Regions from separate parts of the Streptomyces chisholmiae genome, predicted to be linked through region 1. Evidence: riboswitches for the same ligand, from Rfam matches in the RefSeq annotation. Region 1 holds a riboswitch; the other holds the start of a gene.

Region 1 (14,793 bases):
CCCCACCCCGGGGGCGGCCTCCGGCCAGAAGTCCCGTTCCGCGCCCAGCAGTTCGCTCTCCAGCAGCAGCCAGCCCTGCACGGCGACGAACGGCACCAGGACCAGGGCGGCGAAGAACCGCCAGAACAGGAAGGTGAACCAGGCCAGCCCGACGTCGCGGTTCCGCACGTGGGCCAGCTCGTGCGTGACCACCGCGTCGAACACCTCGGGCCGTTTCGAACGGAGCTTGACCAGGCCGGCGTTGAGGCAGACCACGGACCGGCCCGGGCGGCCGAAGGCCACCGCGCTGGCGGCGGAGGCGGACGGATTGATCACGAACTCCGGGACCCGGTGCCTGGGCAGCCCGCTCCGCTCGACCAACTCGGCGAGCCGGGCGGGCAGTTCGACGGGCCCCCGGCGCGGCACGGCGAACGGCGGAAGGCCGCTCGGCGGCCACGTCCCGAGCAGGTCGGGGACGGGGGTGGGCGCCGCGGGTGACACGGCCGGCAGCCGGCCGCCGCGGGTGCGCCAGGCCGGCAGCGCCCAGCCGGTCAGCACGGCGGCCAGGACGACCACGGCGGTGGCCACCAGCCCACACCACAGCGCGAGGGACACCTCGTCGGCGGTGCAGGCGACGTACTCGGCGCTGCCGGTCAGCCGCAGCCAGACCGTCGCCGGGTCGTCGTCCAGCGCGACGTCCCCGGCCCGCGCGCAGCGGGGGAAGGCGGCGTCCGCCCGCAGCGCCAGCACGGTCGGCGTCACCAGGGCGACGCAGGCCAGCACGAGCAGCACGATCAGCAGGACGAAGCGCCGCGTCGTGCCGCGCCCCACCATCCACCGGACGTTCCTGGCCACCCGGACTCCCGCTAGTCGTCGCAGGCGCGGGCGAGGTGGGAGACGACCGCGTCGGCCAGCGCCTCGGCCTCGGGCTCGGGCATCTTGGCGGCTTCGGCCCGGGCCAGGACGGTGGCGTGCACCTGCTTCAACTGCGCCGCGGACAGGACCGGAACGGTGGGCCGCGCGGCCCCGTCCGGCTCCGGTTCGGGCTCCGTCGCGCGCTTCCGGCGGCGGAGCCGGCCGGCCAGGCCGCGCAGCCGGGCGGTGATCCCGTCCGCGGCCGCGTCCACGCCGCGGTCGACCACGCCGACCGCCACTCCGGTGACGGCCAGCCAGACCACCGGGGTCACCAGGGCCACGGCTTCGGCCGCCGCCCCGAACCCGACCTGGTCGGTGGAGCGGGAGCGGCGCCGCATCAGCCGGGTGATCTGGGCGTCGCTCAGCCCCGCCACGCTGTCGAGCAACTCCAGCTCGTCCGGCGCGTACGCTTCCACGAAGTCCCGCACCACCGCCCGCACCGTCATCTCCATGGCCCCCGATCCTAGGGCGGCGACACCCCTCCTTGTCCGGGTTTCACCGGAACCACGGGGCGGAAGCGGAGGTCAGCGGGTGCGGCCGAAGAGGGCCATGGCGTGGTCGAGTTGGGTCCTGGCCCAGTCGTAGGTCGCGGTGCCCTCGTGCTCCCGGTAGACCGTCTCGACCACCAGGACGAGCACCAGGTAGAGGCAGTACAGCCGGCGGCGGGTCTGTTCGGTGGGGGTCAGCGGGGGGTGGCCGTAGCCGCGCATGAAGGCGTCGTGGGGCCCGAAGGCGGGCAGCTGGGTGCCGCCGAAGAGCCGTTCCATCAGCGGGTCGCCGAAGAAGGCGCGCTCGTGGTCGATGACGCAGACGATCCGCCCGTCGCGGACCAGGACGTTGGGATCCCACAGGTCCCACTCGACCAGGCGGGGCTCGGTCACCTCGTCGAGGCTGTCGGCGTGCTCGGCCAGCACGGCCCGGATGGTGTCGTGGTCCCAGCCGAGCGCGACGGCGCGGCGTTCGCCGTCGGCGAGGATGTGCTCCACCATGCCGGTGAAGACCCGCCGCCAGCTGGCGTCGCCCGGCCCGGCGAGCGGGCCGAAGGCGGCGCCGCGGACGGCGTTGATCTCCCGGTTGCGGGCGCCGAGTTGCGCCAGGTAGGCGTCGTGCTCGGCGGTGGAGAGCCGGTCGCGGAGCACGCCGAGGTTCTCGCCGTGGACGTACGGCATACAGAAGTAGCTGGCATCGCACAGCTCGCGGCTGTGGTCGGCGAAGTGCGCCGCGGCGACCGGCACGTCGGTGTGGGCGCGGATCAGCTCCAGCGCGCGCAGTTCGGTGCCCATGGCGTCCCGCTCGTGGGTCATGACGTCCACGTGGGGCGGCGGGGCGATCTTGAGGACGACCTCGGCGCCGTCCCGCAGCCGGACGCGGTAGGCGACGTTGAACCAGCCGAAGGTCAGCTCGGTCGCCCACCCGTCGCCGACCGGGACCCGCTCCGGGCCGTAGGCGCGCTCGATCATGGCGCGCAGCGCGGCGGGCGACTGGCGGTTCTTGGAGACGCTTTCCATGTGTTTCCTCTCGCCGGGTCGCGGTGATCCCTACCCGGGGCCGCCGGGGCCGGGTACCGCCCGGCGGGTGGTTGTGACAGAATCCCGGCAAGGTCACGAGTGACAGCGAGAAGGGCCCCGGCCCGCTGTCCGGCAACCCTCCGTCGCGGCGGGGTGCCCCGGGTGATGACCGGGCCGTGGACAGCAGGGTTCACGGCAAGTGCGGCCTCCCAGGAGATCCTCGTGCAGCAGCGAATGCGCTAGGAGCCGTCCGGCTCCCCCGGTTCGGCTCCCCTCCCCCAGCTCGCTCCCGTCCTCCGTCACGGCGTGGGTCCGTTCCGCCGTGGCTGTTTCCTGCCGATCTCGTTCGGAGACATCGTCATGTCCGTCCGCGCTGAAGCCACTCCCGCCCACACCCATCACACCGACCCCACCGGTTCCGAAACCGCGACCGACCCGCGCGCCGTGCTGAGCGCCGGGGTGACCGTGCCGCTCGCCGACGGGCGGGTGGTCGGCTACGCGGCACTCGACTACGCGGCCAGCGCGCCGGTGCTGAGCCGGGTCTGGGACGAGGTCGCCCGGTACGCGCCGAGCTATGGCAGCGTGCACCGGGGGGCCGGTCAACTCTCCCGGCTGTCCACCGAGTTGTTCGAGCGCAGCCGGGCGACGGTGGCCGGGTTCCTCGGGCTGCGGCCGACCGACCGGCTGCTGTTCACCCGGTCCACCACCGACTCGTTGAACCTGCTGGCCGCCGCGCTGCCGGCCGGCACCCGGGTGCTGGTCTTCGAGACCGAGCACCACGCGGCGCTGCTGCCGTGGGCGCACCACGGGCACCGGGTCGACTACCTGGCGACGCCGGACGACCCGGCGGCGGCGGTGCGGGCGGTCGAGGAGGCGCTGGCGGACGGGCCCGTGGGGCCGACGCTGCTCTGTGTCACGGGCGCCTCGAACGTGACCGGCGAGCTGTGGCCGGTGCGGGAGTTGGCGGCGGCGGCGCACCGGCACGGGGCGCGGATCGTGCTGGACGCGGCGCAGTTGGTGCCGCACCGGCCGGTGGACGTGCGGGCCTGGGACGTGGACTGGGTGGCGTTCTCCGGGCACAAGCTGTACGCGCCGTTCGGCGCGGGGGTGTTGGCCGGGCGGGCGGACTGGCTGGACGCGGCGCCGCCGTATCTGGCGGGCGGCGGGGCGACCCGGGTGGTGTCCCGGGAGGCGGGCGCGGCGGTGCGGGTGGTGTGGGCGGACGGCGAGACGCGGCACGAGGCCGGCTCGCCGAACGTGATCGGGGCGCTGGCGGTGGCGGCGGCCTGCCGGGCGTTGACCGAGGGCGAGGGGTACCGGGCGCTGGTGGCGCACGAGCGGGCGTTGCTGGGGCGGCTGCGGGCGGGGTTGGCGGAGCTGCCACGGGTGCGGGAGCTGTCGTTGTTCGGGCCGGCGGCGGAGCGGGTGGCGGTGGTCTCGTTCACCGTGGCCGGCTGGGACAGCGCGGAGTTCGCGCGGGCGTTGGCCGACCGGTACGGGATCGGGGTGCGGTCCGGGATGTTCTGCGCCCAGCCCTTGGTGCGGCGGCTGCTGGGGGCGGACGGGCCGGCCGACGACTGCGGTGGGCCGTTGCAGGCGGTGCGGGTGAGCTTCGGGGCGGGGACGCCGGCCGAGCACGTGGAGCGGCTGCTGGCGGCGGTCGCCGAGTTGACCGGCGGGCGGGCCGGCTGAGGCCGGGCCCGCCCGCGGTGCCCGCCGGGCCATGGCCCCTCACCGGGCCCGGGAGGCGTCTGGGGGTCCCGGCTACGGGAGGTCGGGCAGGTGGACGCCGGCCGGGTCGGTGGCTTCCAGGGCCAGCCAGCCCTCCCGGCGCGGGCCGCGGGTGTGGATCAACAGGCGGTCGCCGGCGTCGAGTTCGCCCTGGTGGAGGGCGGCGCGCAGGGCCAGCCAGCTGTCGCAGGGGGCGCGTCCCGGCAGGTAGCGGGCGGGGGGGCCGGGGTCCGGTGGCTCGGCGGGGGGTGGGCCCTCGCCGCAGCCGAGGACGGTGAGCGGTCCTGGGCCGCGTACCAGGCGCAGGCCGATGGCGGTGAACCAGGCCATGCCGAGGCGGGCGTCGGCGAACAGCGGCTCGTCGCAGACCAGCGCGGTGGCGCGGGCGTCCTCGTCGAGCACCCAGCGCAGCAGGTCGAAGGGGAGCACGCCGCCGAGTTCGTCGAGGTGGGTGAGGCCGAGGTCGTCGCCGGTCCAGTCGAAGGCGTGCACCAGGCCGGCCAGGGCGGCCACCTTGGCGTCCCGGAGCGGTCCCGAGCGGACCAGGAACAGCGGCTCGTCGTCGGCCGGTTGGCCGAGCGCGGCGAGGGCGAGGGTGCTGACGTCGGGGCCGCCGGCCTCGGCGGCGTCGTCGGGGGTGACCACCAGCAGGTGGTCCAGGGGGATGCCGCTGGCGGCGGCGACCCGGCGGGCGCGGGGCAGCAGGGTGTCGGGGAAGTCCCGCAGCGGCTGGTAGTCGGTGTGTGGGAGGGCCGCGACGGACAGGGCGTGCACGCTCAGGTCAGCCATCGGCGTCTCCGTTCCGGTGGCCGCGGGCGATGTGCAGGCGCTGGATGGTGCCGGTGCCCTCCATGAACTCGAAGGCGCGCACGTCGCGGGTCCACTTCTCCAGCAGGGGGTGTTCGAGGAGGGCGGCGGGGCCGAGGGCGGCGCCGGCCCAGCGGGCGAGGTCGGTGGCCAGCCGGGTGGCGCCCAGCTTGGCGAGGTGGGCGGGGTGGCCGCGGTCGGGGTCGGCGTCGACGCGGGCGGCGGCCTGGTAGACGAGTTGGCGGGCGGCCTCGGCGCGGGCCTGGGCCAGCGGCAGTTCGGGGGCCGTCTTGCGGTGGTCGGCGACGTACCCGGTCATGGCGAGGGCGGTGCCGACGGCGGCGGCGGCGACCCGGACCCGCATCCGGTGGAAGGTGCGGGTGGCGGCCCAGATGCCGCGGCGGGTGACCGGCAGCTGCTGGCCGAGGAGGTCGGCGGCGGCGATCGGCACGCCGTCGAAGCGCAGTTCGCTGAGGTGGGCGCCGCGCAGGCCGACCATCTGGAGCGGCTCGGCGTGCCAGCCGGGCAGCGGGAGTTCGACGAGGGCGGCGCGGATGGCGAGCGGGGAGGGGCCGGTGCGGGCGAAGACGACGCCGACGGCGGCCCTGGCGCCCTGGCCGATGTAGCGCTTGGCGCCGTGCAGCAGCCAGCCGCCGGCGCCGTCGGGGGTGAGGCGGGTGGTCATGGCGGTGGCGTCGCTGCCGGCGGCCTCCTCGGACATGGCGAAGCAGGACCAGCCGCGGCCGTCGGCGAGCCGGGCGTGGAAGCGGGCCTTCTGGTCCGCGTCGCCGAGGAGTTCGACGAGGACGCCGGCCAGTCCCGGGGAGGGGCAGGCCAGCAGGGTGCCGACGTCGCCGTGGGCCAGCTCCACCATGCCGACGACGTTCTCCAGGCAGGCGGTGGGGGTGGGCAGGGGGCGGTCGGGGTCCTGGGGGGTGCCGGGGGTCTCGGCCCGCCGGATCAGGGCGTAGGTGGGCGAGTCGAGGTGGTCGGCCATGGCGTCCGGGTCGGCGTCGATGGCCAGGGCGCGGGCCCGCAGGTCGGCGGCGGCCTCGCGGGCGGTGTCCCGGATGGCGCGCAGCCGCGGGTCGCTGTCGATCATCGGGCTCCCTCGGTGGTCTCCAGGTCGTCGGCGACCACCTCGACGATGGCCACCTGGGTGTAGGCGCCCTGGCCGATGGCGACCAGGGCGCAGCGGTCGCCGGGCCGCAACCGGCCGGTGCGGTCGGCGTGTTCGAGTGCCATCAGGGCGTCGCCGCCGAAGTTGTGGCCGCGTTCGGCGATCAGGTCCAGGCAGATCCGGTCGGTGGGGATGCCGGTGTGGGCGCTGAAGGTGCGCCAGAACATGCGGTTGGACAGGTGCGGCATCACCCAGTCGAGGCGTTCGGGGGTGAGGCCGGCGGCCGCGACGGCCCGCCGCACGGTGTCGGTGGTGAGCTCGGCGCAGACCCGGCTGAACCGGGCTACCTCGTCGGGGGTCATCCGCATGTTGCGGTGGAAGCGGGCGTCCCGGGCGCCGGCGCCGGCCAGGTAGCGGTAGCGGTAGCCGGCCAGGCCGGCGGGTCCGCTGCGTTGCACGACGACGCCGACGGCGGTGTCGCCGCTGACGGTGGTGCCGGGGATGTAGCGGGCGGCGTCGTTGACGCTGCCCTGGTCGCCGCCGAGGACGAGGACCCGGTCGTCGGGGCGGGCGTCGGGGCGCCGCAGGTAGCGGCGGGCGAGGTCGACGCAGCGCAGCACGGAGGCGCAGTTGACGTGGCTGACGCCGTAGAGGGGGCTGGCGGGCAGGCCGAGGCGGTGCCGCAGCCGGTCGGGGAAGTCGTCGCCGAGGTCGCCCTCGGCCATCAGCAGGGTGTGGCCGTAGAGGACGAGGCTGGCGGTGCCGCCGTCGAGGGCGGCGGCGCCGGCCTGGGCCAGGAGTTCCTCCATGCGTTCGTCGGTGGCGAGGGTGGGTGAGGTGCGCAGGCCGTAGACGCGGGCGAACATGCGGCGTTCCAGGGGGCCGCAGCCGGCGCGGGCCAGGATGTCGTCGACGGCCTCGGAGTGGCCGGGGAGCGCGACGGCGACGCGGGAGAGTCCGACGTTCACGAGGCGGCCCGCCGGGTCGGGCGGGGCGGCGCCGGGTGGCCGGCCGCGCGGGGCGGCCGGCCCGGGGGCACCGTGCGTGGTGCCCGACACGGCAGGAGGGCCATCGGCTCAGACCACGGCCTTCCGAAAGCCGTCCTCGACGTAGTCGGTGAGGGAGCCGACGCTCTCGAAGACCTCGGGGCCCAGCTCGTCCGGGTCGATCTCCAGGCCCATGGTGTCCTCCAGGCTCATCAGCAGCTCGATCACGCTGGTCGAGTCGAGTGCCAGGTCCTCGAAGAGTCGCAGCTCGGGGGTGAGCGCGGGGAACTCCTTGTTGAGGACGGCGGACAGCGCGACGCGCAGGTGCTCGACGATCTCGGTTCGGGTCATGAGGTCTTCTCCTCCTGGGTGGTGGTGGCGGGGGGTTGCCGGCGTCCGCCGCGCGGGCCGGCGGCCTCGGCGGCCAGGGCCGGCCGGTCGGTCTTGCGGTTGGCGTTGAGGGGGAAGGCGTCCAGGTGCCGGTAGCCGAGCGGGATCAGCTGCCGGGGCAGCAGGGCGCCGAGTTCCTCCATCAGTTCGGGGGCCGGGCGGGGCCGGCCGAGGTAGTAGGCGAAGAGCTGGCCATCTACGGCGACGACGACGGCGTCGGTGACGCCCGGGAGGCGGCGCAGGGCGGTCTCGACCTCGGCGAGTTCGACCCGGATGCCGTTGATCTTGACCTGGTGGTCGCGGCGGCCGAGGTAGGCGAGTTCGCCGTCGGGCAGTCGGCGGACCAGGTCGCCGGTGCGGTACCAGCGGGCGCCGGCGTGCTCCAGGAAGCGTCCCCGGTCGTCGGCGGGGTCGAGGTAGCCGGGGAACAGCTGGTCGCCGGTGACGCAGAGTTCGCCGGTGGCGTCCGGGGTCTCCGGGACGGGCCGGCCGCCTTCGTCGGCGAGCAGCACGCGCAGGCCGGGGTGCGGGGTGCCGATGGGGACGATGTCGTGGACGCAGGCGTCCGGCGAGGTGGCGGGGTCCCAGCGGTGCACGGTGCAGGAGATGGTCAGCTCGGTGGGTCCGTAGAGGTTCTCCAGCCGGGAGGCGGGCGCGGCGGCCTGCCAGTCGGCGGCGTCGTGGCGCAGCAGTGGTTCGCCGCAGAAGAGGCTGAGGCGGAGACCGCCGAGCGCACCGGGGGTGAGGGCGCGCAGCCGGCGCAGCAGGGAGATGACGCTGGGTGAGGAGAACCAGACGGTGACGCCTTCGCGGGCCAGCCGGTCGGGGAGGGTGAGGAAGGACTGGGCGGGCAGCGAGACCAGGGTGCCGCCGGCGCCCCAGGCGGTGAACAGGTCGAACATGGCCAGGTCGAAGGTGAGGTCGAAGGTCTGGGAGAAGACGTCCTGGGGGGTGAAGCGGTAGCGGTCGTGGACGAACCGCAGGTAGGCGTCGACGTTGCGGTGGCGGACCGGGACGCCCTTGGGGCGGCCGGTGGAGCCGGAGGTGAAGAGGATGTACGCGGTCTCGTCCGGGTGCGGTGAGCGGGGCTGCGCCAGCGGCGGCCCGGTGGGCTGGTCGAGCACCAGGACGTCGGTCAACTCCTCCTTGAGGTCCGGGAGTTGTTCGCTGCCGGCGGGGTCGACGAGGAGCGCGTCCAGACCGGCCGCGCGGATCATGGCCCGGGTCCGCTCGGCGGGGTAGGCCGGGTTGAGGGGCACGGCGGCGGCCCCGGCGTAGCCGGCGGCCAGGATGCCCGCGTAGCCGTCGAGGCCGCGCTCGGTGAGCAGGCCGACCCGGCGGGGCGGCTGGTCGGCGCCGGCGAGCAGCGCGCCGGCCAGGATCAGCGCCCGCTGGTGCAGCTCGCGGTAGCTGACGGCGGTGCGGCCGACGCGCAGGGCGGTGGCGTCGGGGGCCAGCGCCAGGCCGCGCAGGAACCAGCCGTGCAGGTGGCCGGCGCCGCCGGCGGGCGGCCGGGGGGTGGTCGGGGCGTTCATGCGGGTCCTCGGTTCTGCGCGGGTCCTCGGTGCGGTGCGGGTCCTCGGTGTTGCCCGGGGTCTGGGTGCGGTGCGGCCGCCGACCGCGGGGCGGGAGCGGGCCGTGGTGCGGATGCGTGGGCGCGGGTCTGGGCGGCGGCGACGGCGACGACCAGGTCGGCCTGGTGGGTGAGGGTGATCACCAGGTCGTACAGGCCGATCTCGGCGGCGCGTTGGGCGGCGCCGCCGGCCAGCCGGGCGGTCGGGGCGCCCCAGCGGTCGGTGGTGACCTCGATGTCGCGCCAGCGCAGGCCCTGGCCGAAGCCGCGGCCGAGGACCTTGCAGACCGCCTCCTTGGCGCAGAACCGGCCGGCCAGCCGTTCGGCGTGCCGGGGGGCGCCGATCTCGCCGGCCTGGGCCAGTTCGGCCTCGGTGAAGACCAGCCGCCGGTAGCGGCGGTGTTCGGCGACCCGGGTGAAGCGGGGCACCGACAGCAGGTCCACGCCCATCCTCATGCCGGGCTCCCGACGGGTTGGGCGGTGGGGCGGGGGGCGGGCGCGAAGCGCAGGGTGGCCGGGTCGGTGGCGGCCAGGGCCAGCCAGCCCTCCCGGTGTGGCCCACGGGTGTGCATCAGCAGGCGTTCGCCGGTGGCGAGTTGGCCGCCGGCGAGGGCGGCGGCCAGCGCCAGCCAGCTGTCGCAGGGGCCGGTGCCGGTCAGCGGGGTGCCGGGCAGGCCGGCGGGCGGCGGGCCCTCGCCGCTGTCGAGCAGCCGCAGCGGGCCGGGGCCGCGACGCACCCGGAGGGCGACGGCGTGTGCGGGGCGCGGGTGGGCGCGTGCGGTCAGCGTCGGGTCGTCGCAGAGCAGGACAGTGGCGCGGTCCTCGATGGCCCAGTCCAGCAGCCGGGGGGCGAGGAGGCCGCCCAGCTCGTCGAGGTGGGTGAGGCCGAGTTCGGCGCCGGGCCAGTCGAAGTCGTGGACCAGCCGGCCGAGTTCGGCGACCGCGTGGTCGCGGGCCGGGCCGGAGCGGACCAGGAACAGCGGCTCGTCGCCGACCGGCCGGCCCAGGGTCAGGAGCGCGGTCAGGGCGCGGGCGGCGACGTCGGTGGCCGGGTCGACCGGCAGCAGCAGCTGCTCCCCCACCGGCGGGCCGCCGGCGGCGGCGACCAGCCGGGCCAGGTCCAGGGCGGCGGGGTCGGACGTCTCGGCCAGCGGCCGGTAGGCGGTGGCCGGGGTGGCGGCGACGGACAGGGCGTGCACGCTGAGGTCAGTCATCGGCGTGGCCGCTCTGGTGACCGCGGGCGATGTGCAGCCGCTGGATGTTGCTGGTGCCGTCCATGAACTCCAGGGCCCGCACGTCGCGGGTCCACTTCTCCAACAGCGGGTGTTCGACGAGCCCCGCGGGGCCGAGGGCGGCGCCGGCCCAGCGGGCGATGTCGGTGGCCAGCCGGGTGGCGCCCAGCTTGGCGACGCTGGAGAGGTAGCCGCGTTCGGGGGTGACGTCGAGCTGCGCGGCGGCCTGGTAGACGAGTTGGCGGGCGGCCTCGGCGCGGGCCAGCACCAGGGGCAGCCCGGCGGCGGTCTTGCGGTGCTCGGCGACGTACTCGGCCATGGCCAGGCTGGTGCCGACGGCGGCGGCGGCCAGCTGCATCCGCATGTTGTGGAAGGTGGTCATGGCGCCCCAGATGCCGCGGCGGGTGACCGGCAGGTGCTGGCCGAGGAGCGCGTCGCCGGGGATCGGCACGCCGTCGAAGCGCAGCTCGCTCAGGTAGGCGCCGCGCAGGCCGACCATCTCCAGCCGCTCGGCGTGCCAGCCGGGCAGCGGCAGTTCGACGAGGACGGCGCGGATGGACAGCGCGGAGCGGCCGGTGCGGGCGAAGACCACGCCGACGCCGGCCCGCGCCCCGTGGCCGATGTACCGCTTGGCGCCGTGCAGCAGCCAGCCGCCGGCGCCGTCCGGGGTGAGCCGGCTGGTCATGGCGGTGGCGTCGTTGCCGGCTGCCTCCTCGGACATGGCGAAGCAGGACCAGGTCTGCCCGTCTGCGAGCCGGCCGTAGAAGCGGGCCTTCTGCTCCTCGTCGCCGAGGAGTTCGACGAAGACGCCGGCCAGCGCGGGGGACGGGCAGGCCAGCAGGGTGGCGACGTCGCCCTGGAACAGCTCGACGAGGCCGACGATGCTCTCCAGGCAGGTGCCCCGGTCCGGGCGGGCCGCGGCGTCGGGGGCACGGTGGGCGGCGGGGATGCTGGACTCGCGGATCAGCGCGTAGGTGGGCGAGTCCAGGTGTTCGGCCATGGCGTCCGGGTCGGTGTCGATGGCCAGGGCGCGGGCCCGCAGGTCGGCGGCGGCCTCGCGGTGGGTGTCGCGGATGGCGCGCAGGCGCGCGTCGAGCTCGATCACGGCTGGCCCCCGTCCCGGACGACCCAGGTGTTGCCGACCAGGACCGAGACGTGCAGGGCCCGGGCCGGGTGGTCGGCGATGTAGCCGGCGGCGCCGAAGAGCTTCAGCACCTCCCAGCCGAGGTCGTCGAGCCGGTCGTGGGCGTCGGCGAGGGCGCCCGGGTCGTCCTGGCCGTGGACCTGGACGCGGAGCAGCTCGATCTCGGTGAGGGCGTCGGCGATGGCGCCGGTGACCAGCTGCTTGCGGATCAGCGGCTCGTCGCCGGAGACCCGGCCGGTGAGGTGCTCGACGGCCTGGTCCAGCAGCCGGCGGACCAGGCCGATGCGGGCGGCGGCCAGCCGCCGGCCGACGTCGACCAGCGCGGCCGGGGGGTGCGGGGCGGTGCCCGGGGTGGCCAGGAAGACCACCCCCTCGTGGTCGGCGAGGCGGTGGCGGCGCACCGGGGCGTCGGCGGACAGGCCTGCCTCGGGCACGGCCGCGTACCGGCCGGGGGCGGTGGCGGCCACCTCGGTGTCGGCGACGGCGGCGGCCAGCCCGGCGGCCAGGCCCTCCTGGCGGGCCAGGCGCTCGCACTCCGGCAGGGCGTCCCGTAGGGCGGTTGTCATCGGGAATCCTCCTGAACTTCGACCAGCGTGGCCTGGAAGTAGGCGCCCAACGCCAGGGAGACCAGGGCGCAGCGGTCGCCGGGCCGCAACTGGCCGGCGCGGTCTGCGTGTTCGAGGGCCATCAGGGCGTCGCCGCCGAAGTTGTGGCCGCGTTCGGCGATCAGGTCCAGGCAGATCCGGTCGGCCGGGATGCCGGTGCCGGCGCTGAAGGTGCGCCAGAACATCCGGTTGGACAGGTGCGGCATCACCCAGTCGATGTCGCCGGTCGACAGGCCGGCGGCGAGCGCGGCGCGGGTCACCACCTCGACCGCGCCGCGCTGGCAGACCTCGCCGAAGAGGCGGCTGTCGTCGCGGGAGAGCTGGAGGTTGCGGTGGAAGCGGACGTCCCGGAGGGTGGCGCCGCCTAAGTAGCGGTAGCGGCCGGCGCCCCGGCGGGCGACGACGCCGACCGCGCCGTCGCCGCCGACGGCCATCGCGGGGATGACCCGGGACGCCTCGTGCACGCTGGCCTGGTCGCCGCCGATGACCAGCACCCGGTCCTCTTGGGTGGCGGTGGGCCGCCGCAGGTAGCGGTGGGCCAGCTCCAGGGAGCGGAGCACGGAGACGCAGTTGACGTGGCTGACGCCGTAGAGTTCGGCGTCCGGCAGGCCCAGGCCCGCCCGGAGCCGGTCGGCGAAGCCGCCGTCCAGCTGGAACTCCTGGGTGAGCATGGTGTGCCCGTAGAGCACCAGCTGCGCCTGTCCGCCGTCGAGGGCGGCGGTGCCAGCCTCGACGAGCAGGTCGGCCATCCGTTCGTCGGGGGCCAGGGTCGGGGTGTCGCGCAGGCCGTAGATCCGGGTGAACACCTTGCGTTCCAGCGGGCCGTGGCCGGTGCGGGCGAGCACGTCGGCGACCGGCTCCGTCCGGCGGGGCAGCCGCACCGCGATTCGGGAGAGTCCGACGGCCATGTCAGACCGCGGTCGCCTTGCCGAAACCGGCCTCGACGTAGTCGGTGAGGGAACCGACGGTGCGGAAGACCTCGGGGCCCAGCTCGTCCGGGTCGATCTCCAGGCCGACGGTGTCCTCCAGGCTCATCAGCAGCTCGATGACGCTGGTGGAGTCCAGGCCGAGGTCGTCGAAGAGGCTCAGGTCGGGGTCGAACCGGTCGAGGGGTCGGTTGAGCACCGCGGAGAGCGCGGCGCGCAGCTGGTCAACGATCTCCGAACGGTCCATCAGGGCTGCTCTCCTTCGGCGGTTTCGGCGGTTGCGGCGGTTTCGTCGGTGGGGCTGATCAGGCGCTGCGGGCGCAGCAGGTCGTCGGGCTGATCGCGCTCGCGCACCAGGTGGGCGCGGCCGGCCCGGACCAGGACCTCGGCGGGGTAGCCGTGGCTGAGGAAGAGGCCGGGCGAGGCGGTCGGGCCGTAGGCGCCGGAGTTGCGCAGGCCGACCAGGTCGCCGGGGCGCAGCGCGGGCAGTTCGGCGCGTTTGAGTACGGAGTCGTTGGGGGTGCACAGCGGCCCGGTGACGTTCCACGGGCCGACCTCGCCGGTGGGGCGTTCGGTGAGCAGCTCGGCGGGGAAGTTCCGCTTGACGAAGGAGCCGATGCCGACGGCCGCCATGTGGTGGTGGGTGCCGCCGTCGGCGACGGCGAACCGCTCCCCCATGGACTCCTTGACGTAGCGGACCCGGAAGACGTAGGTGCCGGCGCCGCCGGCGAGGTAGCGGCCGGACTCCATGATGAGCCGGGTCTCCGGGTGGGCGCCGGCGAACTTGTCGAGCAGCGGGTTGAGTTGGTCGGCGACGTCGGCGGCGGCCAGCTCCTCCTCGCCGTCGAAGTAGGGCACGCCCAGGCCGCCGCCGATGTCGACGGCGTCCAGCCGGATGCCGGTGGCGGCGGCGACCCGCTCGGCCAGGTCCAGGATGTAGCGGGTGTTCTTGCCGACCACCTCGGCGTCCAGGATGCGGGTGCCGAGGTAGACGTGGACGCCGGCCACGTCGGCGTGCCGGTAGCGGGCGGTGAGGTCGCCGGCGGCCAGCACCTGCTCCTCGTCGATGCCGAACTGGCGGGGCTTGCCGCCCATGGTCAGGCGGGAGCCGCTGATCGCCAGGGCCGGGTTGACCCGGAGCAGGACGCGCTGGCGCTGGCCGCGTTCGGCGGCCAACCGTTCGATGTCGTCGAGTTCGTCGAAGGACTCGCAGACGATCGCGTAGACGCCGGCGTCCAGGCAGGCGGTCAGCTCCCGCTGGCTCTTGCCAGGGCCGAGGAAGATGACGTCCTCGGGCGGGGTGCCGGCGGTCAGCGCGGTGCGCAGCTCGACCAGGGAGGACACCTCGGCGCGGGCGCCGCCGGACCGCAGGGTGGCGTAGACGCTGATGTTGGGGTTGGCCTTAAGCGAGTAGAAGACCTCAAGGCGCGGGTGGAGCGCGGTGCGCAGGCCGGTGACGGCGCCGGTCAGCCGCTCGGCGTCGTAGACGTAGAGCGGGGTGCCGAACTCCTCGGCCAGCTCCTCGTAGCTGATGCCCTGGACGTTCATGCCTGACCCTCCGTCAGCTCCCGCAGGCGGTGCTCCGCCGTGTCGCGTACCGTGAGCGCCGCCTCGGCGGTGGGGGCGACGCAGATGCCGTACAGCCGGCCGTGGAAGCTGCCGGTCCCGGTGGCCGCCGCGTTCAGCGTGGCGAAGTTGTTGATCAGCACGCCGGACCGGCCAGGGGTGCGCAGCAGCAGCTCGCCGAGGGCGTCGGCGACCTCGGGGAAGGTGTGCGGCCGGCTGGGCCGCAGCCCGAAGGTGGCCGCGATGGCGTGGTGGCCGGCGGGGATGAACCGTTCGGCGATCCGGCTCTGGTAGGTGGACATGTTGAACCT
Region 2 (14,793 bases), on a different contig from region 1:
CCGTCAGCAGCCCGGCGTAGAGGGTGCCGAAGAGGTGCGCGTCGGCCAGCCGGCCGCCGATCGCGGTGCCGATCAGCGCGCCGACGCCGTAGAGCACCAGCACCCCGGGGACCCAGCTCTCACTGAGGCCGGTGACCTCGGTGAGCAGCGGCGCCAGGTAGGAGAAGAAACAGAAGGTGCCGGCGGCGAAGAGCGCGGTGGTGACCACGGCCAGCCACACCCGGCGGTCCCGGTAGATGACCAGCTCGGCCCGGAGCGGCACCCGGTCGGCGGCGCTCGGCGGCTCGGTGCGCGGCACGAAGAGCAGCACACCGACCAGGCCGACGGCGGTCAGCAGCGCCACCGCCCAGAACGCGGCCCGCCAGCCGAGGTGCTGGCCGAGCAGCGCGCCGCCGGGCACCCCGGCGATGTTGGCCACGCTCAGCCCGCCGAGCAGCACCGCCATGGCCCGGGCCCGGGCGCCCACCGGCACCAGGGAGATGGCCACCGCGGCGCCCACCGCCCAGAACCCGGCGCAGGCCAGGGCGCTCACCACCCGGGAGGCGAAGAGCAGCCCGTAGCCGGGCGCCAGCGCGCCCACCAGGTGGCTGACCCCGAAGACGGAGAGCAGCACCACCAGGGTCAGGCGGCGCGGCAGCCGTTGGGTGGCGGCGGCCAGGACGGGCGCGCCGACCACCATGCCGATGGCGAAGGCCGAGATCAGCAGCCCGGCGGTGGGTATGGAGACGTCCAGGTCGTCGGCCACCTCCGGGAGCAGCCCGGAGAGCATGAACTCGCTGGTGCCCAGGGCGAAGATGGCGCCGCCGATGACCAGCACGGCGGTCGGCAGCCGGTAGCGGGTCTCTGGCGTGCGCTCGGGCTCGGTACTCGGGGTAGACACTCGCCCTCCAACGTCGGTCGCTCCCCGTGGCATTCCCCGGCGCGATCGGTCGGCAAGCGGATAGCGCGCCGTGACGGGCCACTACCGGTCAGCCCCGACCATCCGGCGACCACTCGGCGCCACCCAGCGACCGTTCCCGACCGCCGCCCCATCCCCGCTCGCCCGCCGGCCGAGGCCAGCGACCATTCCCGACCGCCGAACCCGTCCCCGCTCGCCCCGCCGGCCGAGCCGGCGACCGGTCGCGAACCGACCCGACCCGACCCGCCGGCCGAAGCGGCGACGGGTCAAGCCCGGCCGAGCCGGCGACCGGCCGGACCGGCCGGACCGGTCAGACCGCCCCGCGGTACCGCTTGCGGCGGCGCAGCCCGGCGCCGTGCAGCAGCCGCACCAGGCGGCGGCTGTCCACCGGCACCGCGCCGCGCGCGACCGCCTCCGCGTACCGCTCCGCCGGCAGGTCGTAGTGGTCCCGGTCGAAGCCGCGCGCGGGGACGCCCAACCGGGCGGCGAACGCGTGCAGTTCCGCATACGACCGGTCGCTGACCAGGTGCGACCACATCCGACCGTGCCCGGGCCAGTCCGGCGGGTCGATGTAGACCGTCACGGGCGGGCCTCGCCCAGCCGGCCGACCGGCGCCAGCGGCTCGCCGGAGATCGGGCAGACCCAGTGCGGGTCCTCGCCCAGCTCCGGCTCGACCAGCAGCGCGTGCGGGTCGGCGCCGACGCAGCGCGGGCAGAGCGGCCAGCGGCCGCGGGTCTCCAGCAGCGCGTCCTGCATGTCCTGGGCGAGCAGCCCGGGCACGAAGGCGGCGCCCGCCGGCCACTGCGCCGCCCACCAGCGCCGGTGCGCGACCGCCTCCTCCAGCTGGGAGACCTCCGCCGGGCCGGCCACGCCGTCCGCCGTCAGATCGGCCAGCACCGCCGCCCGCCCCCGGTGCAGGGCCTCTTCCGTGGCCGGCTCATCCATGCTGACCATTGGACCAGAGATCGACGGCTTTCCCGAACTCCAGGCCCGCCGGGGCTCGGGGGCTTGACGCCACCCGTTGTCGAAAATACGTTTCACCTGTGAGGCACGCGATGAAGGAAAATTTCGCCCGACGACCCGGCCGCCCCCGCGCCGTCGCCGTCGCCCCCAGACCCGCGCCGCCCGAGCCCGGCGCGCTGGCCGCCAAGGTCCGCACCATGGCGCCGTCCATGACCCGGTCCATGCAGCGGGTCGCCGAGACCGTCGCCGGCGACCCGGCCGGCTGCGCCGCCCTCACCGTCACCGCGCTCGCCGAGCGCACCGGCACCAGCGAGGCCACCGTGGTGCGCACCGCCCGGCTGCTGGGCTACCCGGGCTACCGGGACCTGCGGCTGGCGCTGGCCGGGCTGGCCGCCCAGCAGGCGTCCGGCGCCGCGCCGGCGGTCACCGCCGACATATCGGTGGACGACCCGCTGAGCGAGGTGGTCGCCAAGCTCGCGCAGGACGAGCGGCAGACCCTCAGCGACACCGCCGGCGCCCTGGACGTCGCCCAACTGGAGGCGTCGGTAGCCGCGTTGGCCGAGGCCCGACGGATCGACGTGTACGGCGTCGGGGCCTCGTCGCTGGTCGCCCAGGACCTGGCGCAGAAGCTGCTCAGGATCGGCCTGATCGCGCACGCCCACACCGACCCGCACCTGGCCGTCACCAACGCGGTGCAGCTGCGCGGCGGGGACGTGGCGGTGGCCATCACGCACTCCGGCCGCACGGTCGACGTCATCGAGCCGCTCCAGGTCGCCTTCGACCACGGGGCGACGACGGTGGCGATCACCGGCCGGCCGGACGGCGAGGTGGCCAAGTACGCCGATCACGTGCTGACCACCTCGACCGCCAGGGAGAGCGAGCTGCGGCCGGCCGCCATGTCCAGCAGGACCAGCCAACTGCTGGTCATCGACTGTTTGTTCATCGGCGTCGCGCAGCGCACCTACGAGTCGGCCGCGCCGGCCCTGCACGCCAGCTACGAGGCGCTCGCCCACCGGCACACGCCCCGCGAACGCTGACCCACGCCCGGCGCGCGCCCCCCGTACCACCACCCGCACCCGACCCCCACCGCACGGAGAGTCGCCCGCGCATGTCCACGGACTTCGACACCCTCACCACCGAGGCGCACCGCCCCGAGCTGGCCGAGATCGACCAGCGCCCCACCCTCGACATCGCCCGCACCATGAACGCCGGGGACGCGCTGGTCCCGGCCGCGGTGGCCGAACAGCTGCCCGCGATCGCCGCCGCGATCGACGCCGCGGCCGACCGGATGGCCCGCGGCGGCCGGCTGCTCTACCTGGGCGCCGGGACCGCCGGGCGGCTCGGCGTGCTGGACGCGAGCGAGTGCCCGCCGACCTTCAACACCACGCCGGACGAGGTGGTCGGGCTGATCGCCGGCGGCCCCACGGCGCTGGTCTCGGCGGTCGAGGGCGCCGAGGACAGCCGGGAGCTGGCGGCGGCCGACCTGACGGAGATCGGCCTGACCGCCGACGACGTGGTGGTCGGGATCTCCGCCTCGGGGCGCACGCCCTACGCGGTCGGCGCCGTCGAACACGCCGCCGAGCTGGGCGCGTTGACCATCGGGGTGGCCTGCAACGCGAACTCCCCGCTGGCCTCGGCCGCCGACCACGGGATCGAGGTGGTGGTCGGCCCCGAGCTGATCGCCGGCTCCACCCGGCTGAAGGCGGGCACCGCGCAGAAGCTGGTACTCAACATGATCTCCACCATCAGCATGATCCGGCTGGGCAAGACCTACGGGAACCTGATGGTGGACGTGCGGGCCTCCAACGAGAAGCTGCGCGCCCGCTCGCGCCGGATCGTGACGCTGGCCACCGAGGCGCCGGCCGCGGCCGTCGAGGAGGCGCTCGACGCCACCGGCGGCGAGGTCAAGAACGCCATCCTGGTGCTGCTCGGCGAGGTGGACGCGGAGACCGCGGCCCGGCTGCTGGCGGAGTGCCAGGGCCGGTTGCGGGCCGCACTGCGGCGGGCGCTGGACGCGCCGGCCGACTGACCACGGACGGGCGGGCGGTGGACTGGCGGGCGGTGGACTGAGCGGAACGCCCGGTGGCGAGCCGGCGGGGCGGCTGCTTTACTCGATCATCGCTTTGTCATGGTCACGCAATCCAGGAGGTTCGATGAGGCTCCGCTCCCTCGCCCGCGTCGTGGCGACCGCCGCCCTCGCCGCGACACTCGCCCTGTTCACCGCGCCCGCCGGCCAGGCCACCCCGGCCACCGAGCCGGCGTCGAGCGAGGTCGGCGCCTACGCGAGCGGCACCATCAACGTGTTCCCGCCGATCCAGGGCGCGTCCACCTGGGACCGCTTCGGACAGACCCCGCCCGCCACGCACCACCGCGTGTTCTACAACTGGGGCTATCTGAACGACTGGTCGGTCGACATCTACCGGAACCCCGGCGCCACCGTGGTCTCCCCGTTCGGCACCACGACCTCGGCCGGCCACCCCGTCTCCGTCACCGTGGTGACGGTCCGGGCGGGCTGCGCCACCGGGAACCTGGCCGACGGCGGCTATCTCATCGGCCTGGAGGCGCGGGACACCACCACCGGCGAGGTGATCGGCCGGGCCGACGTGATGCACGTCGCCAACAAGCCCGCCAACATCGCGGTCGGGGCCACCGTCGGCCCCTGGACCAAGCTCGGCGAGACCGGCAGGTTCCGCTACTCCAGCTGCTACCAGGTCAACGGTGACGCCGGCGCCCACATCCACCTGGAGGTCATCAACCGCACCCGGTACTCCTGCTACCTCAACCGCTCCGCCGGCACCGAGCTGAACGACCTCACCGTCATCGGCCGCGTCGGCACCCAGAACAGCGGGCCGCAGCAGGCCTGCTGACCCGGACGACCGACGACCGGGACGGCCGGGACGACCGGCCACGCCGGACACGCCACGAGGGCGGCGCCCCCAGCCGGGAGCACCGCCCTCGTGTGACGCCCTGAGGTGTCGGCAGGACTCAGAAGTCCATGCCGCCGCCCATGCCGGCGGCAGCGGCGTCGGCACCCGCGCCACCCTTCTCCGGCTTGTCGGCGATGACGGCCTCGGTGGTCAGGAAGAGCGCCGCGATGGAGGCGGCGTTCTGCAGCGCGGAACGCGTGACCTTGGTCGGGTCCGGGATACCGGCCGCCAGCAGGTCGACGTACTCGCCGGTGGCGGCGTTCAGGCCCCAACCCGGAGTCAGGTTGCGGACCTTCTCCACCACGACGCCGCCCTCAAGGCCGGCGTTGACGGCGATCTGCTTGAGCGGGGCCTCCAGGGCCAGGCGGACGGCCGCGGCACCGGTGGCCTCGTCGCCCTCCAGCTCCAGCTTGTCCAGCGCCGAGGCGGCCTGCAGCAGGGCCACGCCACCGCCGGCGACGATGCCCTCCTCGACGGCGGCCTTCGCGTTGCGCACCGCGTCCTCGATGCGGTGCTTGCGCTCCTTCAGCTCGACCTCGGTCGCCGCGCCGGCCTTGATGACGGCCACGCCGCCGGCCAGCTTGGCGAGGCGCTCCTGGAGCTTCTCGCGGTCGTAGTCCGAGTCGGAGTTCTCGATCTCGGCGCGGATCTGGTTGACCCGACCCTGCACCTGGTCGCTGTCACCGGCACCGTCGACGATGGTGGTCTCGTCCTTGGTGATGACCACCTTGCGGGCGCGGCCCAGCAGGTCGAGGGTGGCGTTCTCCAGCTTGAGACCGACCTCCTCGGAGATGACCTGGCCACCGGTGAGGATGGCGATGTCACCGAGCATGGCCTTGCGGCGGTCGCCGAAGCCGGGGGCCTTGACGGCGACCGACTTGAAGGTGCCCCGGATCTTGTTGACGACCAGGGTGGACAGCGCCTCGCCCTCGACGTCCTCCGCGATGATCAGCAGCGGCTTGCCCGACTGCATGACCTTCTCCAGCAGCGGAAGGAGGTCCTTCACGTTGCTGATCTTGGAGTTGACGATCAGGATGTAGGGGTCTTCCAGCTCCGCCTCCATCCGCTCCATGTCGGTGGCGAAGTAGGCCGAGATGTAGCCCTTGTCGAAGCGCATGCCCTCGGTGAGCTCAAGCTCGAGCCCGAAGGTCTGCGACTCCTCGACGGTGATGACGCCTTCCTTGCCGACCTTGTCCATGGCCTCGGCGATCAGCTCACCGATCTGGGTGTCGCCGGCGGAGATGGAGGCGGTCGAGGCGATCTGCTCCTTGGTCTCGACCTCCTTGGCCTGGCTCAGCAGGGCCTGGGAGACGTTCTCCACGGCGGCCTCGATGCCCCGCTTGAGCGCCATCGGGTTGGCCCCGGCGGCCACGTTGCGCAGGCCCTCCCGGACCAGCGCCTGGGCCAGCACGGTCGCGGTGGTGGTGCCGTCGCCAGCGACGTCGTCCGTCTTCTTGGCGACTTCCTTGACCAGCTCGGCGCCGATCTTCTCGTAGGAGTCCTCCAGCTCGATCTCCTTGGCGATGGAAACACCATCGTTGGTGATCGTCGGGGCGCCCCACTTCTTCTCCAGGACGACGTTGCGGCCCTTGGGGCCCAGCGTGACCTTGACGGCGTCGGCGAGCTGGTTCATCCCGCGCTCAAGGCCGCGCCGCGCCTCCTCGTCGAACGCGATGATCTTGGCCATGTGAAGGGGTCCTCCCAGGACAGGGGTGGATTGCTCCGGACCGCGCTGGCGCCCGCGACGGACGGCTCCTGAGCGGTGGTTCCTTACCCCACCCACCCGAAGAACCTCACCGACCCGGTCCTTGCTGTCACTCTCACCCGTAGAGTGCTAACGCCATGATTAGCACTCTCACCCGGAGAGTGCAAGCGCCGAAGGCGCTGCACGACCCTGGGGGCACCTCCCGGACGGAGTCTGGGGGAGCAAGCGCCGAAGGCGCTGCACGACCCTGGGGGCACCTCCCGGACGGAGTCCGGGGGAGCAAGCGCCGAAGGCGCTGCCCGCCCCCGGGGGGCTCCCGACCGGGGGCGGACATGGCCGGGGCCCGCACCCTGGTGGGTGCGGGCCCGGCGACAAGGCCGCGATTGCGGTCGGCGTTTCAGGCGGTCACTCGGACCATGTCGGCCTGAGGCCCCTTCTGCCCCTGAGAGACCTCGAACTCGACCCGCTGCCCCTCTTCCAGAGTGCGGTAGCCGTCCATCTGGATAGCGCTGTAGTGGACGAAGACATCCGCACCACCGTCTACCGCGATGAAGCCGTAGCCCTTCTCCGCGTTGAACCACTTGACGGTGCCCTGAGCCATTCCCTACTCCCCATATTGCCGGCCTTTTCACGAGCCCACACCTCGCGGACCCGGGTCAGACCTCGGGCCCCACTCCCGGGCGGTGTGGGAGCGGACGCCGGAACGTTCGACCGCCGCTGAATGTATCTGGACGGACGCCCAGTGCAACAGGTCATTCGACAGGGAATTCTTGTCGCCGCAGAACGGGCAAATACCGCGAAGCCACTGGAAGTTGCACGATCCGCAGCGGGTCTTTCTGGCCAACCCGACAATTGGTGCAACAAATTCTGGCGACATTTATTTGCGCCGCGGTCCCGGGCTTTCCTATGCGCGGAGCGCGAATCCAATCGGGAACGAGGCCACTCTATCGGCAGCGGACAGGCCGCCGCCCCACGACCCGGGGGTCGTGGGGCGGGCACCGGAGGCCGTCGGGCCGCAGGTCAGCGGGCGCCGCCGGCGACCGCCGGGATGATCGAGACGCCCGCCCCGTCCGGGGTGGCGGTGGCGAGCCCGTCGGCGAACCGGACGTCGTCGTCGTTCACGTAGACGTTCACGAAGCGCCGCAGCTTGCCGTCCTCGTCCAGGACGCGGCCGGCGATCCCCTGGTGGTTCCGGTCAAGGTCGGCGAGCACCTCGCTGAGCGTGCCGCCCTCGGCGGTCACCTCGGACCGGCCGTCGGTGTAGGTGCGGAGGATGGTGGGGATGCGGACGGTGACACTCATGCCAGGCCAGCCTCTCGGAAGGAGTCCAGGTTCGGGCGGATGGTCGCGGACGGGCCGGTCGTGCCGGCCACCGCGTCCAGGGTCTTGAGGCCGTCGCCGGTGTTCAGCACGACGGTGGTCGCCGCCGGGTCGAGCACCCCGGCGGCCAGCAGCTTGCGGGTGACGCCGAGGGTGACGCCGCCGGCCGTCTCGGCGAAGATGCCCTCCGTCCTGGCCAGCAGCTTGATGGCGGTCACCACCTCCTCGTCGGTCACGTCCTCGACGGCGCCCCCGGTGCGGCGGGCGATGTCCAGCACGTAGGGGCCGTCGGCCGGGTTGCCGATGGCCAGCGACTTGGCGATGGTGTTCGGCTTCACCGGGCGGACCACGTCGTGGCCGTCCTTGAAGGCCCGGGAGACCGGGGAGCAGCCCTCGGCCTGGGCGCCGAAGATCTTGTAGGGGCGGTCGGCGACCAGTCCGAGCTGGATCAGCTCCTTCAACCCCTTGTCGATCTTGGTCAGTTGCGAACCCGAGGCGATCGGAATCACCAACTGGTCCGGCAGTTCCCAGCCAAGTTGTTCGCAGATCTCGTAGGCGAGCGTCTTGGAGCCCTCGGCGTAGTACGGCCGGAGGTTGACGTTGACGAACCCCCAGCCCTCGCCGATCGGGTCGCCGATCAGCTCGCTGCAGAAGCGGTTGACGTCGTCGTAGGTGCCCTCGATGGCCACCAGCTCGCCGCCGTAGACGGCGGCCATCACGACCTTGCCCTGCTCCAGGTCGTGCGGGATGAAGACACAGGAGCGCAGCCCCGCACGGGCCGCCGCGGCGCCCACGGCGCCGGCCAGGTTCCCGGTGGAGGAGCACGAGAGGGTGGTGAACCCGAAGGCGCGCGCCGCCTCGAGCGCGTTCGCCACCACCCGGTCCTTGAACGAGTGGGTCGGGTTGCCCGAGTCGTCCTTCACGTACAGGCCGCCGGTGACGCCCAGTTCGGCGGCGAGCCGGTCGGCGCGCACCAGCGGGGTGCAGCCCGGGTTGAGGTTCGGGTGTTCGGCCACGTCGGCCGGCACCGGCAGCAGCGGAGCGTAGCGCCAGATGTTGTTCGGGCCGGACTCGATCCGGCGGCGCAGCTCCTCGGGGTCGCCGCCGGGCAGGTCGTAGGCGACCTCCAGCGGCCCGAAACAGGAGGCACAGGCGAAGATCGGGCCGAGCGGGAAGCGTTCCCCGCACTCCCGGCAGGCGAGCGCGGCGGCCGGACCGAGATCGACGGTGGCGGCGGAGTCAGCGGAGTCAGCGGAGTCAGCCTGGTCGGCCGAGGTGAGCACGGACATGGGTACGAGGCCCCTCTCCTCATCTTCCCCGTGGCGGCTCTCGCCACGGGACGGAATTGGCACCTGTCCCGCCGGAGTGCCTCGCGTCCTCACGAGATCCGGTGGAAGGGTTGCCGGGGCTTCAACGGGCCGTTCCCTCTGCCCCTCTGGATGAGCGGTATGTGGTTGTCAACGCGGTCCCGATATGCGGAGGACACCTGCGCTGTTCGAGACTGTAACGGACAGCCCGCACAATGGCTCGGGCCGTCCGCTCCGCGAGACGACCCGAGGAGGTGGCCAGAAAACCCGCTCATAACGGGTTGGGTCACCCCAGAAAGGGGCAGACGCGGCCATACGGATGAAAGTGTGGCCGAATCGAACAGGAGCGACATTCGTGCTGGAAGAGGCAGAGAAGTGGCTGAGCCGCCGGTCCTGGGGCGTCACTGACCGCTCGATGCAGCAACTACTGACCGCCAAGCGGGCAGCGGGCGCGGCCGGCAGCATCAGCGTGGTCCTCCCCGCGCTCAACGAGGAGGCCACGGTGGGCGCCATCGTGGAAGCGCTGCGACGCGACCTGATGGAGGACGTCCCACTGATCGACGAGCTGCTCGTGGTGGACTCCGGGTCCACCGACCGCACCTCCGAGGTGGCCGCGGGAGCCGGTGCGAAGGTCGTGCACCGGGACGAGATCCTGCCCAGGGTGCCGTCCCTGCCCGGCAAGGGCGAGGTGCTCTGGCGGTCGCTGCTGGCGACCACCGGCGAGATCATCTGTTTCGTGGACGCCGACCTGCGGGAGTTCGACTCGCGCTTCGTCTCGGGCACCGTGGGCCCCCTGCTCACCGAGCCGGGCGTCCAGCTGGTCAAGGCCATGTACGACCGGCCGCTCGGCGACCAGCCGTCCGGCGCCCGGCAGGGCGGGCGGGTCACCGAGCTGGTCGCCCGGCCCCTGCTGAACCTGCACTGGCCGCAGCTGGCCGGCGTGGTCCAGCCGCTGGGCGGCGAGTACGCGGCCCGCAGGTCGCTGCTGGAGCGGCTGCCGTTCCCGGTCGGTTACGGAGTGGAGCTGGGCCTGCTGATCGACACGCTCAACGTGGCGGGCCTGGACGCGGTCGGCCAGGTCGACGTGGGCGAGCGCAAGCACCGGCACCAGGACGGGCAGGCGCTCGGCCGGATGTCGGCCGCGATCATGCGGGCCGCGCAGTGCCGGCTGCCGGGCACCATGCTGCCCACCCGGCTCGGCCTGACCCAGTTCCAGCGGACCGAGGACGGCGGCTTCGTCCCCGAGACGCACCCGATCCTGGCGGACGAGCGACCACCGATGTCCACCATCCCGGAGTACGCGGCCCGCCAGGCCGCCTGAGCCCCCGGGGCAGTCCGGCCCCCGGCGGGCCGGGCCGCCGGCTGTGACGTGGCCCACGTTCCGTTTCCCACCCGTCACAGCTGGCTAGCCTCCGGGCCCGAGGTGCGGGCGGGGTACCCCAAGGAGATCCGATGACCGCCGAGCGTCCCCAGCCGGCCGGCCAGGTGCTGGTCGCTTCCAACCGTGGCCCGGTGAGCTACACCCGCGCCGGCGCCGACGGCGCGCTGACCGCCAGGCGTGGCGGCGGCGGGCTGGTCTCCGGGCTGAGCGCGCTCGGTCCGGACGCCGGCACCTGGGTCTGCGCCGCGCTCAGCGACGACGACCGGGCCGCGGCCGCGGCGCACGGCGGCCGGCTGCCGGCCGCCGACACGGGCGGCCAGTCGGTACGGATGCTGGACATCTCCCCGGAGACTTTCGACGCGGCCTACAACGGGGTGGCCAACTCCGTGCTGTGGTTCGTCCACCACCTGCTGTACCAGACCCCGCTGGAGCCGGTCTTCGACGAACGCTTCGAGGCCAGGTGGGCCAGGTACCGGGCCTACAACCGGGCGTTCGCCGACGCGCTCGCCGAGGAGGCGGCCGAGGGCGCGGTGGTGCTGGTGCAGGACTACCACCTGTCGCTGGTCCCCGGGCTGCTCGCCAAGCGCCGCCCCGACCTGCGGATCGGACACTTCTCGCACACCCCGTGGGCGCCGCCGGACCTGTTCCGGGTGCTGCCCGACGAGATGGCGCGGGAGCTGCTGCTGGGCATCCTCGGCGCGGACCGCGCCGCGTTCCTCACCGCGCGCTGGGCGCGGGCCTTCACGGAGTGCTGCGCGGCGCTGCTGGGCGCCGAGGTCACGGCGCCGGGCCCGGCCGGCGACGGGTCGGTCACCCACCAGGGCCGCACCACCCGGATCGGCGTGCACGGCCTGGGCGCCGACGCGGAGTTCCTGCGGGAGCGGGCGTCCCGGGCGGACGTGGCGGAGCGGGCGGCCGAGCTGCGGGAGCGGGTCGGCCCCGGGCGGGCCACGATCGTGCGGGTGGACCGCACCGAGCTGTCCAAGAACATCGTGCGCGGCCTGCTGGCCTTCCGCCGGCTGCTGGTCGACCGGCCGGAGTGGCACGGCCGGGTCACCCATCTCGCCTTCGCCTACCCCTCGCGGCAGGACCTGGCGATCTACCGGGAGTACACGGCCGAGGTCTCCCGGGTCGCCGAGGCGATCAACACGGAGTTCGGCCGGGCCGACTGGACGCCGGTGGTGCTGCACGTGAAGGACGACTTCGCGCGCTCCCTGGCCGCGTACCGGATGGCCGACGTGGCGCTGGTCAACCCGATCAGGGACGGGATGAACCTGGTCGCCAAGGAGATCCCGGTGGTCTCCGAGCGGGGCGCCGCGCTGGTGCTCTCCCGGGAGGCGGGCGCGGCCGAGGAGTTGGGCGCCGACGCGCTGCTGGTGAACCCGTACGACATCGCGGGCACGGCGGAGGCCCTGCACCAGGCACTGACCCTGGACGGCCCGAGCCGCACCGCCCGCGCGGAGCGCCTCACGGCGCGGGCCACCGCGCTCCCACCGACCGCCTGGTTCCTGGCCCAGCTGCGGGCCCTGCGGCCGGCCTGAGCCACGCCCAGCCGCCGGTGGGTGCCCGGGCCGTGGGGCCCGAGCCGGCGCGCTTCGCGCGCGGCGGCCCGGATCAGGGACGCGGGGTGTCGAGGTGGGTGGCGAGGGTGGTGAGGAAGGCGGCCAGGCCGGCGGGGCCGGGGACCGTGAGGTCCGTCGCCTCGGCCAGCGCCGTGACCTCCGCGCTGCCGCTGCACACCCGCAGTCCCGGGGTGCCGGCGGCCCGCAGGGCGTCGACGGCGGCGAACGCCGGCAGGTCGCCGAGGTCGTCGCCGGCGTAGAGGACGGAGCCGGCGCCGGTCTCCCGGGCCAGGGCGGTCAGGGCCGCGCCCTTGTCCATGCCGCCGGGGCGCAGCTCCAACACCAGGCGGCCGGGCTCGACGGTCAGCCCGTGCCGCTCGGCGAGCGCCCCCAGCGGGGCGCGCAGCGACTCGAACGCGCCGGCCGGGTCGGGGGCACGCCGGGTGTGCACGCCCAGCGCGTTGCCCTTGTCCTCGATGAACGCGCCGCTGGGCTCGACCAGTTCGGGCAGCTCGGCGCGGGCCGCCGCGACGCCGGGGTGCGGCGGCGGGGTGCGCAGCTCGCCGCTGGCCGCGTCCCAGCGCTCGGCGCCGTAGGCGCCCAGCACGATCAGGCCGCTCAGCTCGGGGTGGTCGGCGAAGCCGCCGAGCCGGACGGCGACCTCGGCGGGGCGGCCGGTGATCACCGCGACGACGGCGACCCGGCCGGCGAGCCGGGCCAGCGCGGGCACCGCGTCCGGGTGCGCGACGGCCTGGGCCGGGTCGGGGACGATGGGCGCGATGGTGCCGTCGAAGTCGAACGCGATCAGTGCCTTCGCCGGGTCCGCCAGCAGCGCGGTCAGTCCGGCCCGGCCGGCTTCCGTGGTGGGTACGGGGAGTTGGCCCATGGGCCCGAGCCTACCGGCGGGCTCGCTTGGCGTCACGACGGCGTCGCAGCCGGTTGACCGTCACCGGGTCGTGGGCCAGCGCCAGCGGATCGTCCAGCAGGGCGTTGAGCAGCTGGTAGTAGCGGGTCGGGGAGATGCCGAGCCGCTCCCGGATGGCGCGCTCCTTGGCGCCGGGGCCCGGCCAGGAGCGGCGCTCCAGGGCGAGCACCGCGCGGTCCCGCTCGGCGAGCCCGTCGGCCGGCTGGGCCGCCGGCTCCGGGTCGTCCGTCGATTCCGCACTCACCTGGGCATGTTAACCGGGGGCGCTGACACCCACGGTGGCCCCGCTCGTCGCCGGATCCGACCCCCAGGAGGCAGCAATGACGGTCGATGGCAGCCGAACCGCCGCCGAGATCGCCGCCCAGCCCGAGGCCTGGCGGCGCGCCGCCAGCGCGGCCGCCGCGGCCCGCGGCGGGCCGTCGGGGGGTGGGCTGCCGCGGCCCGGGGAGCGGGTCGCGGTGGTCGGGTGCGGCACCTCGTGGTTCATGGCGCAGGCCTACGCCGCGCTGCGGGAGGCGGCCGGCGAGGGCGAGACGGACGCCTTCCCGGCCTCCCAGTTCCCGCTGGACCGGGCCTACCAGCGGGTGGTGGCCATCTCCAGGTCGGGCACCACGACCGAGGTGGCGCGGCTGCTGGTCGCGTTGCGCGGCCGGTGGCCACGGCTGCCGGTGCTGGCGTTGACCACGGACCGGGACACGCCGGTCGGCCGGGCCGCTGACCAGGTCGCCGTGCTGGACTGGGCGGACGAACGGTCCGTGGTGCAGACGGTGTTCGCCACCACAGCGTTCAGCTTCCTGCGGGCCGCGCTGGCGGCTCCGGTGGGTGGCGCGGCCGCGGTGGCCGGCTCCGTGGTGGACGCCGAGGCGGCGTTGGCCACGCCGCTGCCGGACGCGGCGCTGGCGGCCGGCCAGTGGACGTTCCTGGGCAGCGGGTGGCGCCACGGGCTGGCGTTGGAGGCGGCGCTCAAGCTGCGGGAGGCGGCCGGGGCCTGGACGGAGGCGTATCCGGCGATGGAGTACCGGCACGGCCCGTTGGCCATCGCGGCGCCGGGGCGCGTGGTCTGGCTCTTCGAGCCGGCGCCCGAGGGACTGGAGGGGAGCGTACGGGCCGCGGGCGCCGCCCTGTGGGGTCCGGCGGCGGGCGATCCGCTGGCCTCGCTGGTGCTGGCGCAGCGGCTCGCGGTGGCGGTCGCGGGGGCCAGGGGGCTCGATCCGGACCGGCCGCGCGGGCTCACTCGTTCGGTGATCTTGCCGTAGTGGACTAGACCTCTTCGCCTGTTCGGGGCGAGACTGGCGCGTGTGAGTCTCCAGGACCAGCAAGCGAAGTACGTGATCGCCCTCGATGTCGGCGGCACCACGCTCAAGGCCGCGCTGACCGGCCCGGACAACGTGCCGCTGTTCCGTGCCCGACGGGACACCGCGACCGGCGGGCCGGCGGCCGTGGTCGACGGAATTCTGGACTTCGCCACGGAGTTGGCCGCCGAGGGGCGGGCCAGGTGCGGCGGGCCGCCGGCCGCGGCCGGCCTGGCGGTGCCCGGGGTGGTGGACGAGGCCGCCGGCGTGGCCCGGTACAGCGCCAACCTCGGCTGGCGGGACCTGCCGTTGGCCGGGCTGCTGTCGGAACGGCTGGCCGGGGTGCCGGTGGCGCTGAGCCACGACGTGCGGGTCGGCGGGCTGGCCGAGGGCCGGCTGGGCGCCGGGGCCGGCGTCGGCCGGTTCTTCTTCGTGGCCCTGGGCACCGGGATCGCCGGCGCCATCGGGGTGGGCGACCGGATGGAGCCGGGGGCGCACGGGGGCGCGGGGGAG

What was found. Region 1 has a riboswitch for S-adenosylmethionine ahead of RM844_RS13905 (aminotransferase class V-fold PLP-dependent enzyme). Riboswitches for the same ligand answer to the same signal wherever they lie in the genome.
Region 2: it holds a riboswitch for S-adenosylmethionine, as region 1 does, so the genes downstream of both, thrC (threonine synthase) here and RM844_RS13905 (aminotransferase class V-fold PLP-dependent enzyme) in region 1, are expected to answer to the same signal.

Annotation. Positions count from the first base shown of each region.
Region 1 is NZ_JAVREO010000007.1:187,324-202,116, reverse strand. Features, by position in the region: gene RM844_RS13920 (M48 family metalloprotease) at 1-834, opposite strand, end outside; gene RM844_RS13915 (hypothetical protein) at 846-1,346, opposite strand; gene RM844_RS13910 (phosphotransferase family protein) at 1,419-2,402, opposite strand; SAM riboswitch class IV at 2,494-2,610, shown strand; gene RM844_RS13905 (aminotransferase class V-fold PLP-dependent enzyme) at 2,763-4,094, shown strand; gene RM844_RS13900 (hypothetical protein) at 4,167-4,922, opposite strand; gene RM844_RS13895 (acyl-CoA dehydrogenase family protein) at 4,915-6,042, opposite strand; gene RM844_RS13890 (3-oxoacyl-[acyl-carrier-protein] synthase III C-terminal domain-containing protein) at 6,039-7,118, opposite strand; gene RM844_RS13885 (acyl carrier protein) at 7,137-7,397, opposite strand; gene RM844_RS13880 (amino acid adenylation domain-containing protein) at 7,394-8,971, opposite strand; gene RM844_RS13875 (holo-ACP synthase) at 8,968-9,465, opposite strand; gene RM844_RS13870 (hypothetical protein) at 9,462-10,223, opposite strand; gene RM844_RS13865 (acyl-CoA dehydrogenase family protein) at 10,216-11,346, opposite strand; gene RM844_RS13860 (acyl-CoA dehydrogenase family protein) at 11,343-11,951, opposite strand; gene RM844_RS13855 (3-oxoacyl-[acyl-carrier-protein] synthase III C-terminal domain-containing protein) at 11,948-12,898, opposite strand; gene RM844_RS13850 (acyl carrier protein) at 12,900-13,163, opposite strand; gene RM844_RS13845 (type III PLP-dependent enzyme) at 13,163-14,464, opposite strand; gene RM844_RS13840 (preATP grasp domain-containing protein) at 14,461-14,793, opposite strand, start outside.
Region 2 is NZ_JAVREO010000010.1:35,043-49,835, reverse strand. Features, by position in the region: gene RM844_RS17675 (Cmx/CmrA family chloramphenicol efflux MFS transporter) at 1-880, opposite strand, end outside; gene RM844_RS17670 (DUF4031 domain-containing protein) at 1,209-1,481, opposite strand; gene RM844_RS17665 (hypothetical protein) at 1,478-1,843, opposite strand; gene RM844_RS17660 (MurR/RpiR family transcriptional regulator) at 1,954-2,898, shown strand; gene murQ (N-acetylmuramic acid 6-phosphate etherase) at 2,970-3,890, shown strand; gene RM844_RS17650 (hypothetical protein) at 4,015-4,728, shown strand; gene groL (chaperonin GroEL) at 4,847-6,475, opposite strand; gene RM844_RS17640 (cold-shock protein) at 6,891-7,094, opposite strand; gene RM844_RS17635 (MoaD/ThiS family protein) at 7,514-7,795, opposite strand; gene thrC (threonine synthase) at 7,792-9,102, opposite strand; SAM riboswitch class I at 9,119-9,259, opposite strand; gene RM844_RS17625 (glucosyl-3-phosphoglycerate synthase) at 9,476-10,441, shown strand; gene RM844_RS17620 (alpha,alpha-trehalose-phosphate synthase (UDP-forming)) at 10,573-12,042, shown strand; gene otsB (trehalose-phosphatase) at 12,116-12,949, opposite strand; gene RM844_RS17610 (DUF3263 domain-containing protein) at 12,960-13,232, opposite strand; gene RM844_RS17605 (SIS domain-containing protein) at 13,309-14,244, shown strand; gene RM844_RS17600 (ROK family protein) at 14,287-14,793, shown strand, end outside.